DNA from 3 places in the Amycolatopsis albispora genome. Region 1 is predicted to be linked to each of the others. Evidence: predicted binding sites of a transcription regulator. Region 1 holds the regulator's gene; each other region holds the start of a gene.
The links. Region 1 encodes HspR, which represses chaperone genes until heat shock. Its sites were predicted from a motif close to ANNTTGAGTNNNNNNNACTCAANNT; they were not measured.
Positions count from the first base shown of each region.

Region 1 (3,228 bases):
GCTCGACGACCTCGAGCGGGCCGAGCAGCACGGTGACCTCACCGGCGCGTTCAAGGCGGTGGCCGACAAGCTGGTGGCCAGCCTGCAGCGGGCCGGGCTCGAGCCGTTCGGCGCGGAGGGCGAGCCCTTCGACCCGAGCGTGCACGAGGCCGTGCAGCACAACACCTCGTCCGAAGTGGACGGTCCGACGGTGACCCTGGTGATGCGCCGGGGTTACCGCTTCGGGGATCGGGTGCTGCGGGCGGCGCTGGTCGGCGTGACCGACCACGAGCCGGGCGAGGCCCCCGCGGCCGCCGAGGCTCCCGCGTCCGCCGAGGCCGAGCCGGAGCTGGACGCCACGCAGTCCGGTGAGCTGCCCCTTGATGAGAACAGCCGATAGCGACAAGCCGGAGGGAGGAGACGCCCGATGAGTGCTCGGGAGTGGATCGGTAAGGACTTCTACCGTGAATTGGGCGTCTCCTCCGACGCCTCCGCGGACGAGATCAAGAAGGCCTACCGCAAGCTGGCGAAGGAGAACCACCCGGACGCCAACGCGGGCAACGCCGAAGCCGAGAAGAAGTTCAAGGCGGTGTCCGAGGCGTACGGGGTGCTGTCCGACAGTGCCAAGCGCAAGGAGTACGACGAGGCGAGGCGCCTTTTCGGGTCGGGCGGCCCCGGGGGTTTCGGGTTTCCCGGAGGCGGAGCCGGTGGCACCGACTTCGGCGATATCTTCGGAAACGCCGCCGGACAAGGCGGGGGCTTCGGTGGCCTCGGTGACATCCTCGGCGGCCTGTTCGGCCGCCGTGGTGCCGCCGGTGCCACGGCGAACCGCGCGCAGCGCGGCGCCGACGTGGAAACGGATGTCCGGATCGACTTCGTCGAGGCGGTCAAGGGCGCGACCCTGCCGCTGCGCCTGTCCAGCCCGGCGACCTGCGCCACCTGCGGTGGCAATGGCGCCAAGCCGGGCACCACACCGCGGACCTGCGGCACCTGTGGTGGTTCGGGGCTGGTCAGCCGGAGCCAGGGGGCGTTCGCCTTCTCGGAGCCGTGCCGGGACTGCCGTGGCCGCGGCACGATCATCGACAACCCGTGCGGGGAGTGCGGTGGCGAGGGCATCAGCACCCGCACCCGCACGCTGACCGTCCGGATCCCCGCCGGGGTGGACGACGACCAGCGCATCCGGCTGGCCGGTCAGGGCGAGCCGGGCCGGGGCGGTGCGCAACCGGGTGACCTGTACGTCCGGGTGCACGTGGCCCCGCACGCGGTGTTCGGCCGATCGGGCAATGATCTGACCATCACCGTGCCGGTGAGCTTCACCGAGCTGGCGCTGGGTGGCACGATCACGGTGCCGACGCTCGACGGCAAGGTCTCGGTCAAGGTGCCGCCGGGTACCGCGAGCGGCCGGGTGCTGCGGGTGCGCGGCAAGGGCATCACCAAGCGCGACGGCACCCAGGGCGATCTGCTGGTCACCCTGCAGGTGGCGGTGCCCGCCCGGCTGGACGACAAGGCCAGGGCGGCATTGGAGAGTTACGCGGAGGCCTCCGCGCAGCACGACCCGCGTCCGGAGATCACCGCGCTGATCAGGGAACGGAGCTGACATGTTCGGTTCGTCGTTGCCGGGCGGCATGCCGCAGGACGAGGACACCCCGGTTTTTGTCATCTCAGTGGCCGCCCAGCTCTCCGGGCTGCACGCGCAAACCCTGCGGTCGTACGACCGCCAGGGGCTGGTCTCCCCCGGCCGCACGGCCGGGGGCGGCCGGCGGTATTCACTGCGGGACATCGCCCTACTGCGCGAAGTCCAGCGGCTGTCCCAGGAGGACGGCGTCAACCTCGCCGGGATCAAGCGCATCATCGAACTCGAAAACCAGGTGGACGCGTTGCGTGCGCGGGTGACCGAACTGACGGAGGAACTGGCCGCCGCCTACGCCGCCGCCGAACAGGCCGCGGCCGCGGTGCACGCTTCGTACCGCAAGGACCTCGTCCCCATGCGAAACGAAACCGCCCTGGTCGTCTGGCGCCCCCGCCCGCGCCGCTGACCGGACTCCCCCACCGAGGCGCGCCACCCGGGTTTATCCCATACCCACCCACCTGCCCACACCCACCCACCTATCCACACCCGCCCACCCGTCCACAGCGCCCCGGCGAGCACCCATCCCACGAGGGCGCCACGCCGTAGACTGGCCTAGGGACGTCCCCCCGAGGTGGGCGGGGGTTGCCGGTGTTTGGGGCTGCCGGTTTTCTGGGGCTCTGGGTCGAGGATGCGCGCCGGGTTCGGTGGATCACCTCGATCTGCCCCGCTGCCTCGAAGATCCTCACCGCGATGCTCGCTGAGCCCGGTGGCGGGTGCGGTGTATCCCTTGAGGCACAACAAGTCTTCGCGGAAGGCGCGCGTGGGGTCACTCGCGCCCGGCCCGATGCGTCGTGAATCGGCGGTGGGCACTGGGCCGAGCCGTCGAGTGTTTTCAGGTGTCCGTGCCCACGGCCGAACGCTGACCACCGCCATATCCGCCCTGGTCGTACCCGGGCTGCTGGCCGCCGTAGCCATCCTGGTCGTACTGGGCTGATCGCTGCCGCTAGCTAGGGGCAGCGGGTGGGACCGCTCCAACCGGCCCCGCCACTGCCCGTGCCGCCCCGCGCACTCGTGCCATCAATGTTCGCATCAAGCTGCGGTGCCTGATCGCAATCCCGCGGGATGTCCGCCGCACGCTCGCTTAGTCCACGGTGAACTGGTCGTACCGGATTCGGGCGGCTGGCACGCCTGCCGCCACCAAGCGCGCCATGGTCGCCCTGATCATCGACGGCGAGCCCGAAAGCAGGACATCCGTGTTCGGCCATGGGCCTCGTTTCAGCACCGCGTCGGCGAGGGTGCCGTGTTCCCCACCGGGGAGGTTGCCTTCCTCGGTCACCGGCACCACGGTCAACCACGGATTGGTTGCCGCCAGCATTTTCAGGGTGGGCAGGTCGTAGAGGTCCTCCGGCGCCCGGCCGCCGAAAAACAGGTGCACGGCCGGGTTTGCTTCCACCGCGCCAGATCGTCGGCGATCGCCCGCAGTGGGGCCAGGCCGGTGCCGCCGCCGATCAGGAGTAGTTTCCGCTTTTCCGCCCGCCGCACGGCGAGCGTGCCGAGCGCCGGGCCGATGCGCCATTCGTCGCCGGGCTTCGTGTGGTGCATGATCGACCGGCTCACCCAGCCGTCCACCGCGCGCACATGAAACTCCAGCACCCCGTCCGTGCGCGGCGCGGTGGCCG
Region 1 covers NZ_CP015163.1:6,730,690-6,733,917, forward strand. Annotated here, with positions in the region: gene grpE (nucleotide exchange factor GrpE) at 1-379, shown strand, start outside; gene dnaJ (molecular chaperone DnaJ) at 407-1,576, shown strand; gene A4R43_RS31815 (heat shock protein transcriptional repressor HspR) at 1,578-2,015, shown strand; partial or broken gene A4R43_RS44870 (globin domain-containing protein) at 2,691-3,228, opposite strand, start outside.

Region 2 (3,228 bases), 410 kb from region 1:
GCGGCAGCAGGTGGTCACGGCCGATGGTGACCTTCTCGTGCTCGGTGTACCCGTCGAGGGTGACCAGCTCCATGCGGTCCAGCAGCGGGCCGGGAATGGTCTCGAGCGCGTTGGCCGTGGCCAGGAACACCACGTCCGACAGGTCCAGCTCGACCTCGAGGTAGTGGTCGCGGAAGGTGTGGTTCTGCTCGGGGTCGAGCACTTCGAGCAGCGCCGCGGTCGGGTCGCCGCGGTAGTCGGCGCCCACCTTGTCGATCTCGTCGAGCAGCACCACCGGGTTCATCGAACCGGCTTCCTTGATCGCCCGCACCACGCGGCCGGGCAGCGCGCCGACGTAGGTGCGCCGGTGACCGCGGATCTCGGCCTCGTCGCGGATGCCGCCGAGCGCCACCCGGACGAACTTGCGGCCCATCGCCTTCGCGATCGACTCGCCCAGCGAGGTCTTGCCGACCCCGGGAGGACCGGCGAGCGCCAGCACCGCGCCCGACCTGCGCCCGCCGACCACGGCACCGGCGTCCACCCGGCGCTTGCGCACGGCCAGGTATTCGATGATGCGTTCCTTCACGTCGTCCAGACCGGCGTGATCGGTGTCGAGCACCGCACGCGCGCCCGCGATGTCGTAGGAATCCTCGGTGGTGGTGTTCCACGGCATCTCCAGCACCGTGTCCAGCCAGGTGCGGATCCAGCCGCCCTCCGGCGACTGGTCGGAGGTGCGCTCCAGCTTGTCCACCTCGGCCAGCGCGGCCTTGCGGACGTGCTCGGGCAGTTCGGCGGACTCCACGCGGGCGCGGTAGTCGTCCTCCTCGCCGCTGCCGTCCAGCTCACCGAGCTCCTTGCGGATCGCCTCCAGCTGGCGGCGCAGCAGGAACTCCTTCTGCTGCTTCTCCATGCCCTCGGCCACGTCCTTGCGGATCGTGTCGGTCACTTCCAGCTCGGCCAGGTGCTCACGCGTCCACTCCAGCGCCTTCTCCAGGCGGGTGGTGACGTCCAGCGTCCGCAGCAGCTCGAGCTTCTGCGCCAGGTCCAGGTAGGGCGCGTTGCCCGCGAGGTCCGCCAGCGCCGACGGGTCCTCCAGCTCCTGCACCGCGTCCAGCATCTGCCAGACACCGCGCTGCTGGAGCACGGACAGCACCACCGCCTTGTACTCCCCGGCGAGCTGCTTGCCGTGCTCACCGGCGGGCAGTTCGGTGGCGGTTTCCGCGTGCACCCACCGCGCGGCACCGGGACCGTCGCCGGTGGCACCGACGTGCGCGCGCTGGGCGCCGCGCAGGACCACGACGGCCTTGCCGCCGGGGACCCGGCCGATGCGCTCGACGGTGGCGACCGTGCCCATCTCGGCGTACTCACCGTCCACGCGCGGCACGATCAGCACCTCCGCCTTGGGGGCGGTCCGGATGCCGGGCACGGTCGGGCCCTGGGGTTTGGCCTGCGCGGACTCCACCGCGGCGCGCGTCTCGGCTTCGGTCAGGTCGAACGGCACGACCATGCCGGGCAGCACAACGTCGGAGTCGAGGGGGAGTACGGGCAGGAGCCGGGTGTCGGTCATCGAATGCTCCTTCTCAGTTGAGTCTGCTCAGCTCAACTTTCCGGAGCTCGGGTTTGTTTCCGCTGGCTGTTCGCCCGTAGCGAGCGTCACCGGGGAATAAAACCGCCTACGGTTTCTGCGCGACGAAGCACCAGGCGAACGGCCGCGCCTTGGCTTCGCGGGCGGTCAGCTCCCGGTCCGGCCGCCAGTCCGGCAGGTGCGTGACCCCCGGCTCCAGCAGCGTCCAGCCGTCGATCCAGCGCTCGATCTCCTCGCGGTCACGCAGCCACACCGGGTTCTGCGTGTTCCGGTACTGCGCGGCGAAGTTGCGCACCCCCTCGGCCTCTTCGCCGGTGGTGCCGCCGACCGACATCTGCGACAGCGCCAGCCAGCTGCCCGGCGCGAGCCTGTCGCGGTAGGTCTTCACCAGCCCGTCCGGGTCGTCGTCGGGACCGACGAAGTGCAGCACCGCCATCATCAGCAGGCACACCGGCTGGTCGAAGTCGATCAGCCGCCGCGTGGTCGGGTGGTGGAAGATCGCCTTCGGATTGCGCAGGTCCTCCTGGACGTGCCCGGCCCAGCCGGTGGCGCCCTGCCGTTCGAGGATGAGCGTGGCGTGCGCGGTGGCGACGGCTTCGTAGTCCACGTAGACCACCGTCGCCCGCTCGGCGTCGGGCCCGTCGCCCAGCTCCTCGCGGATCACCTCGTGCACGTTGCCCGCGGTCGGCACACCGGAACCGAGGTCGAGGAACTGCCGGATCCCGGCGTCGAGCGCGGCCCGCACCGCGCGGTTCATGAACTCGCGGTTGTGCCGGGCCCCCGGTTTCACGTGCGGCCACTGCTCTTCCAGCCGCTTGCCGAATTCGCGGTCCACCGCCCAGTTCTGGGTGCCGCCCAGGTACCAGTCGTAGACCCGGGCCGAGGACGGCTTCTCGGTGTCCACCCCGGCCGGGGCTTCCGGGGCGGAATCGGTGCTGTCGGTCAACGGTGGCTCCGGAGGTTTTGTGGCGAACTGCGTTCAACAGTTCTATCGCACGGCGGGCCGCCGGTACCAGTAGGTCCACAGCGGCCGGTAGCCCTGCGCGTACCAGAACGGCGTCGAGCGCGGGTTCGCCAGCGCGTGGTGCAGCAGAGCGAGATCCACGCCCTCGGTGTCGAACACCTGGTGCGCGTGCGCGGCGAGCGCGGTGCCGACGCCGGTGCTGCGTGCCTGCTCGGCGACGTTCAGCGAGGTCAGGTACCCGATCTTCGGGTGGCTGCGCTGGTCGACGTAGATCTTCGCCCAGTCCGACGACGGCGGCAGCTGCACCCTGGCCACCCCGAGCGCCTTGCCGTACACCTCGGCGATCCACAACGGCGGCTCGTCCTGCGCCAGCACCTCTTCGACCTCGGCGGTCAGCGCGCGCTCGGTGCTCTCGCGCACGGTCGCGACGCCGAACTGCGCGTCGTAGTGCTGCAGCTCCAGCAGGAGGTCGACCACGTTGGTGAGGTCGTCGCGGGTGGCCGTGCGCACGGCCACGCCCGGCGTCTGCCGCGGCCCGCGGCCGTGCCGTTCGGCCGGCCGGACGGCCACCACGCGCACCGGCGCGAACCCGTGTCGCAGCAGCTCACCGGCACCGGTCGAGTCGCGGCTGGGCCGGATCACCACGGCGGCGGTCTCCCAGTCATTCCGCGCGGTACCGGCGGCGGCCAGCCGTTCCTGC
Region 2 covers NZ_CP015163.1:7,143,777-7,147,004, forward strand. Annotated here, with positions in the region: gene lon (endopeptidase La) at 1-1,546, opposite strand, end outside; gene A4R43_RS33915 (SAM-dependent methyltransferase) at 1,653-2,510, opposite strand; gene A4R43_RS33920 (GNAT family N-acetyltransferase) at 2,553-3,228, opposite strand, start outside.
Region 2: a site for HspR is predicted at 1,561-1,585, ahead of lon (endopeptidase La). Genes of this name have one in related genera too.

Region 3 (3,228 bases), 2.2 Mb from region 1:
CCACCACGTGCCCGTTCACCGCAGCACCACGTCGTCCGGCCCGCCGGGCTCCGGCACCGCCGAGGTGACCACCGACCGGCCGCCCAGCCTGGTCAGCGCCTTGCCGACCGCCGCGCCCTCGGCGGCCGAGCCGATGTCGGCGAGATCGGCCAGCGCGCCGTCGACGTCGACCACCTGCTCCTCCAGCCCGATGGTGGCCGCGATCAGCTCGCACACCGCGCCGGGGTCATCGAGCTTGAGGAAGTTCTGCCCGAGCAGCCCGCTCCAGTGCGCACCGATCTCGGGATCGTTGTAGTACGACGACTGGTTCGGCAGCACGTAGTAGACATTCCACTTGCGCGCCAGCTCGCGGTACACCGACGCCGGGTCGATGTCCTGGTGCACGTCGTCGCCGATGATCCGGCGCACGTGCTTCGCCCGCAGCGAAGGCTTGTTCAGCTCGTCGCCGATGATGAACAGGTAGCCCTTGCGGCCGCGCTTCTGCCACGCGTCGGTGACCACGTGCCGTGCCATGAAGTAGGCGGCCAGTTCGTACGACTCGCTCTTCTGCCCGCCGCCACCGCCTTCGAGAAAGATGGTGCGCAGCTGCTCGTCCATCCGGTTGTCCGACTCGAACTGCCCGACCTGCAACGGAACCCGGTCGCTGTCGGCGTCCCCGATGGCGCCGAAGAGCACCTGCGGATCGGCCAGGTAGCCCTTGCGCTGGATCAGCCCGTGCAGCTTGCCGAGCTTGCCCTGCATGATCCGCGGCACGCGGCGCATCGAGCCGGTGACGTCGAACAGCACCGCGATCGGCGTCGAATCGGCGTGGTCGGCCGAATCGCGGCATTCCCGGATCGCGTTTTTCGGGTCGAGCGCGGGCGCGACGCGCCATTCCTTCGCGGGCTTGGCCCGCAGGTTCGCGGTGTAGCCGAAGTCGTCTTCGCCCTTGGCGGCGCGGAAGGTCTTCGCCGCGGCGTAGGCGTTGTCGTCCCAGTGTCCGTATCCCATGGTCAGGCTCCTGTCTCGGGGATTTCGAAAGGTCTGAAGGTGCGCGGGCCGTAGAGCTCGTCGAGCAGTTCGTCGTACTCGTCGAGCAGGTCGACGGCGTCGGGGCGCTGGGCGGGGGAGTCCTGCGTGCACCAGGTGGCGAAGGTGCGCTGCCGCTGTTCGCCCGGTGCCAGCAGGTCCGCCATCATCGTGTGCAGCATGTGGACGTCGGTGGCCGTGGTGACAGGTTGTCCGTTGTGGACCTCCGGCGGGTAGTGGGTGGATTTGTCCACTGCGGACGGAAGTTCGCCGTTGCCGACGGCGAACGACCAGCCGACGAGCACGATGCCGTGCTGTCGCGGGTGGACCAGGACGTTGTCCGCGGTGATGTGCCCGTGCACGAGCCCCGCGCGATGCGCACCCGCCACGGCACGCAGCAGGCGCCGGTGCATCCAGGCGTAGTCACGGCCGTCGAGCCCGCCGGGAAAGGCCTTCTTGACCTCCGCGAGCGTGGTGAACCCGTCGATGAGCGGTTCGAGCACGGTGAACGCGCGGTCGCCGCGAGCCACCGGGCCTGAGGTGTCGATCAGGCGCGGGTAGTACGGGCGCAGCCAGCGGTGCCGCTCGGTCAGGTCGTCGAGTGCGCGCAGGGCCGTCCATTCGGCGTGGACCAGCGGGTTGAGCGCCGGGTTGCGGACGAGCTTGACCAGGTGCGGGCCGGTGGTGCGGTAGGTGGTCGCGATGCTGCCGACCGCGTGCGGGCCGGTCAGCGGGTAGGCCGAGGTCGCCGTGGTGACCGTCTGGTGCCGTGGCCGCTTCCAGCTGTCGTAGAGGCGGTTGAGCGTGGCGGCCGCCTGGTGGGCACGCGTGTCGCCGGGGTTGCGGTCCGGGTGCAGTGCGGCCGCGAGTTCGCGGTAGCGGCGGTGCGCGGTCGCCGGGTCGCGGTCGAACAACGCGGCGGCGTCACCTGCCTCTTCGACCATCTTCACGGCGTCTTCCCTGGTGAGCATAGTTTGAGTCTACAAGACTCTTACCTGGCGGCGCAAGCGGTGTCCGATCGGCGGGGCCGGTTCCGACGTCTCGGGTGTGGCGGCGCATCCTGGCGTCGCGAGGTGGAAGGAACGGGATGAAGTACTTGATCTTGGTGTACGGCACGCAGCGCGACGCCGGTGACGACAGGGCGGCCGCCTTCCTGGACGAGTTCAACCGCGAGCTGCGTGAGTCGGGCGAGTTCGGCGAGGCGCAGGGGCTCGCGCAGCCGGCGGAAGCCAGGCGGATCGAGCTGACGCAGGGGATTCCGGTGGTCACCGACGGGCCGTTCGCCGAGACGCAGGAGGTGCTGGCCGGGTACTGGCTGGTCGACTGCGCCGGGCTCGACCGGGCCACGGAGGTCGCGGCGCGGCTGGGGGAGGGCACGGGCTGGCCGGTCGAAGTGCGCGCGGTCGACTGCGTCGCGGAGCTCGACCTGGCGCCCGCGTGCGCGGCGATGGCCGAGGTGCTGATGGGCATCGCCGACGACCAGCTCGCGTTGCCGACCCCGTGTGCCGACTACACCGTGGCCGACCTCATCGCGCACGTCGACGAGGTGACACAGGGCTTTGCCGCGATGGGGCGCGGGGAAGAAGAAGGGGAACCGGTCACCGGCCTGGAAAACGGGTGGCGGGTTCGCCTCGCCCGGCAACTCGCCGCGCTCCGGCGGGCCTGGAGTGATCCGGTGGAGTGGCAGGGCGTGGCGGGCACGGCCGGGCTGGAGCTGCCGAAGCGGACGTGGGGCCGGATCGCGCTGACCGAGCTGATGGTGCACGGCTGGGACCTGGCCAAGGCCACCGGGCAGCCGTTCGACCCACCGTCCGGCACCCTGCGCGCGTGCCTGGACCACGTCGCCGAGTTCGTGCCGCGCGCGCCGCTGCCGGAACTGTGGGGGCTGCCGGTCGAAGTACCGGCCGACGCCGCACCACTCGATCGGATCGTCGCGATCACCGGCCGGGTGCCCTGAGCGCGCTTAGCATGCTGGTCATGGACATCACGATTCACACGACGGTCCTGCCGCACGAGGACCCGGAGGCGTCGCTGTCCTTCTACCGCGACACCCTCGGTTTCGAGGTCCGCAGCGACGTCGGGCAGGGGAAGATGCGCTGGATCACGGTCGGTCCCGCCGGGCAGCCCACCTCCATCCTGCTCGCGCCGCCCGCCGCCGATCCCGGGATCAGCGAGGAGGAGCGGGCCACCATCGCGCGGATGATGGCCAAGGGCACCTAC
Region 3 covers NZ_CP015163.1:4,569,436-4,572,663, reverse strand. Annotated here, with positions in the region: gene A4R43_RS21455 (adenylosuccinate synthetase) at 1-19, opposite strand, end outside; gene A4R43_RS21450 (hypothetical protein) at 16-990, opposite strand; gene A4R43_RS21445 (adenylate cyclase) at 993-1,979, opposite strand; gene A4R43_RS44045 (TIGR03086 family metal-binding protein) at 2,096-2,965, shown strand; gene A4R43_RS21435 (VOC family protein) at 2,986-3,228, shown strand, end outside.
Region 3: a site for HspR is predicted at 1,980-2,004, ahead of A4R43_RS21445 (adenylate cyclase). Genes of this name have one in related genera too.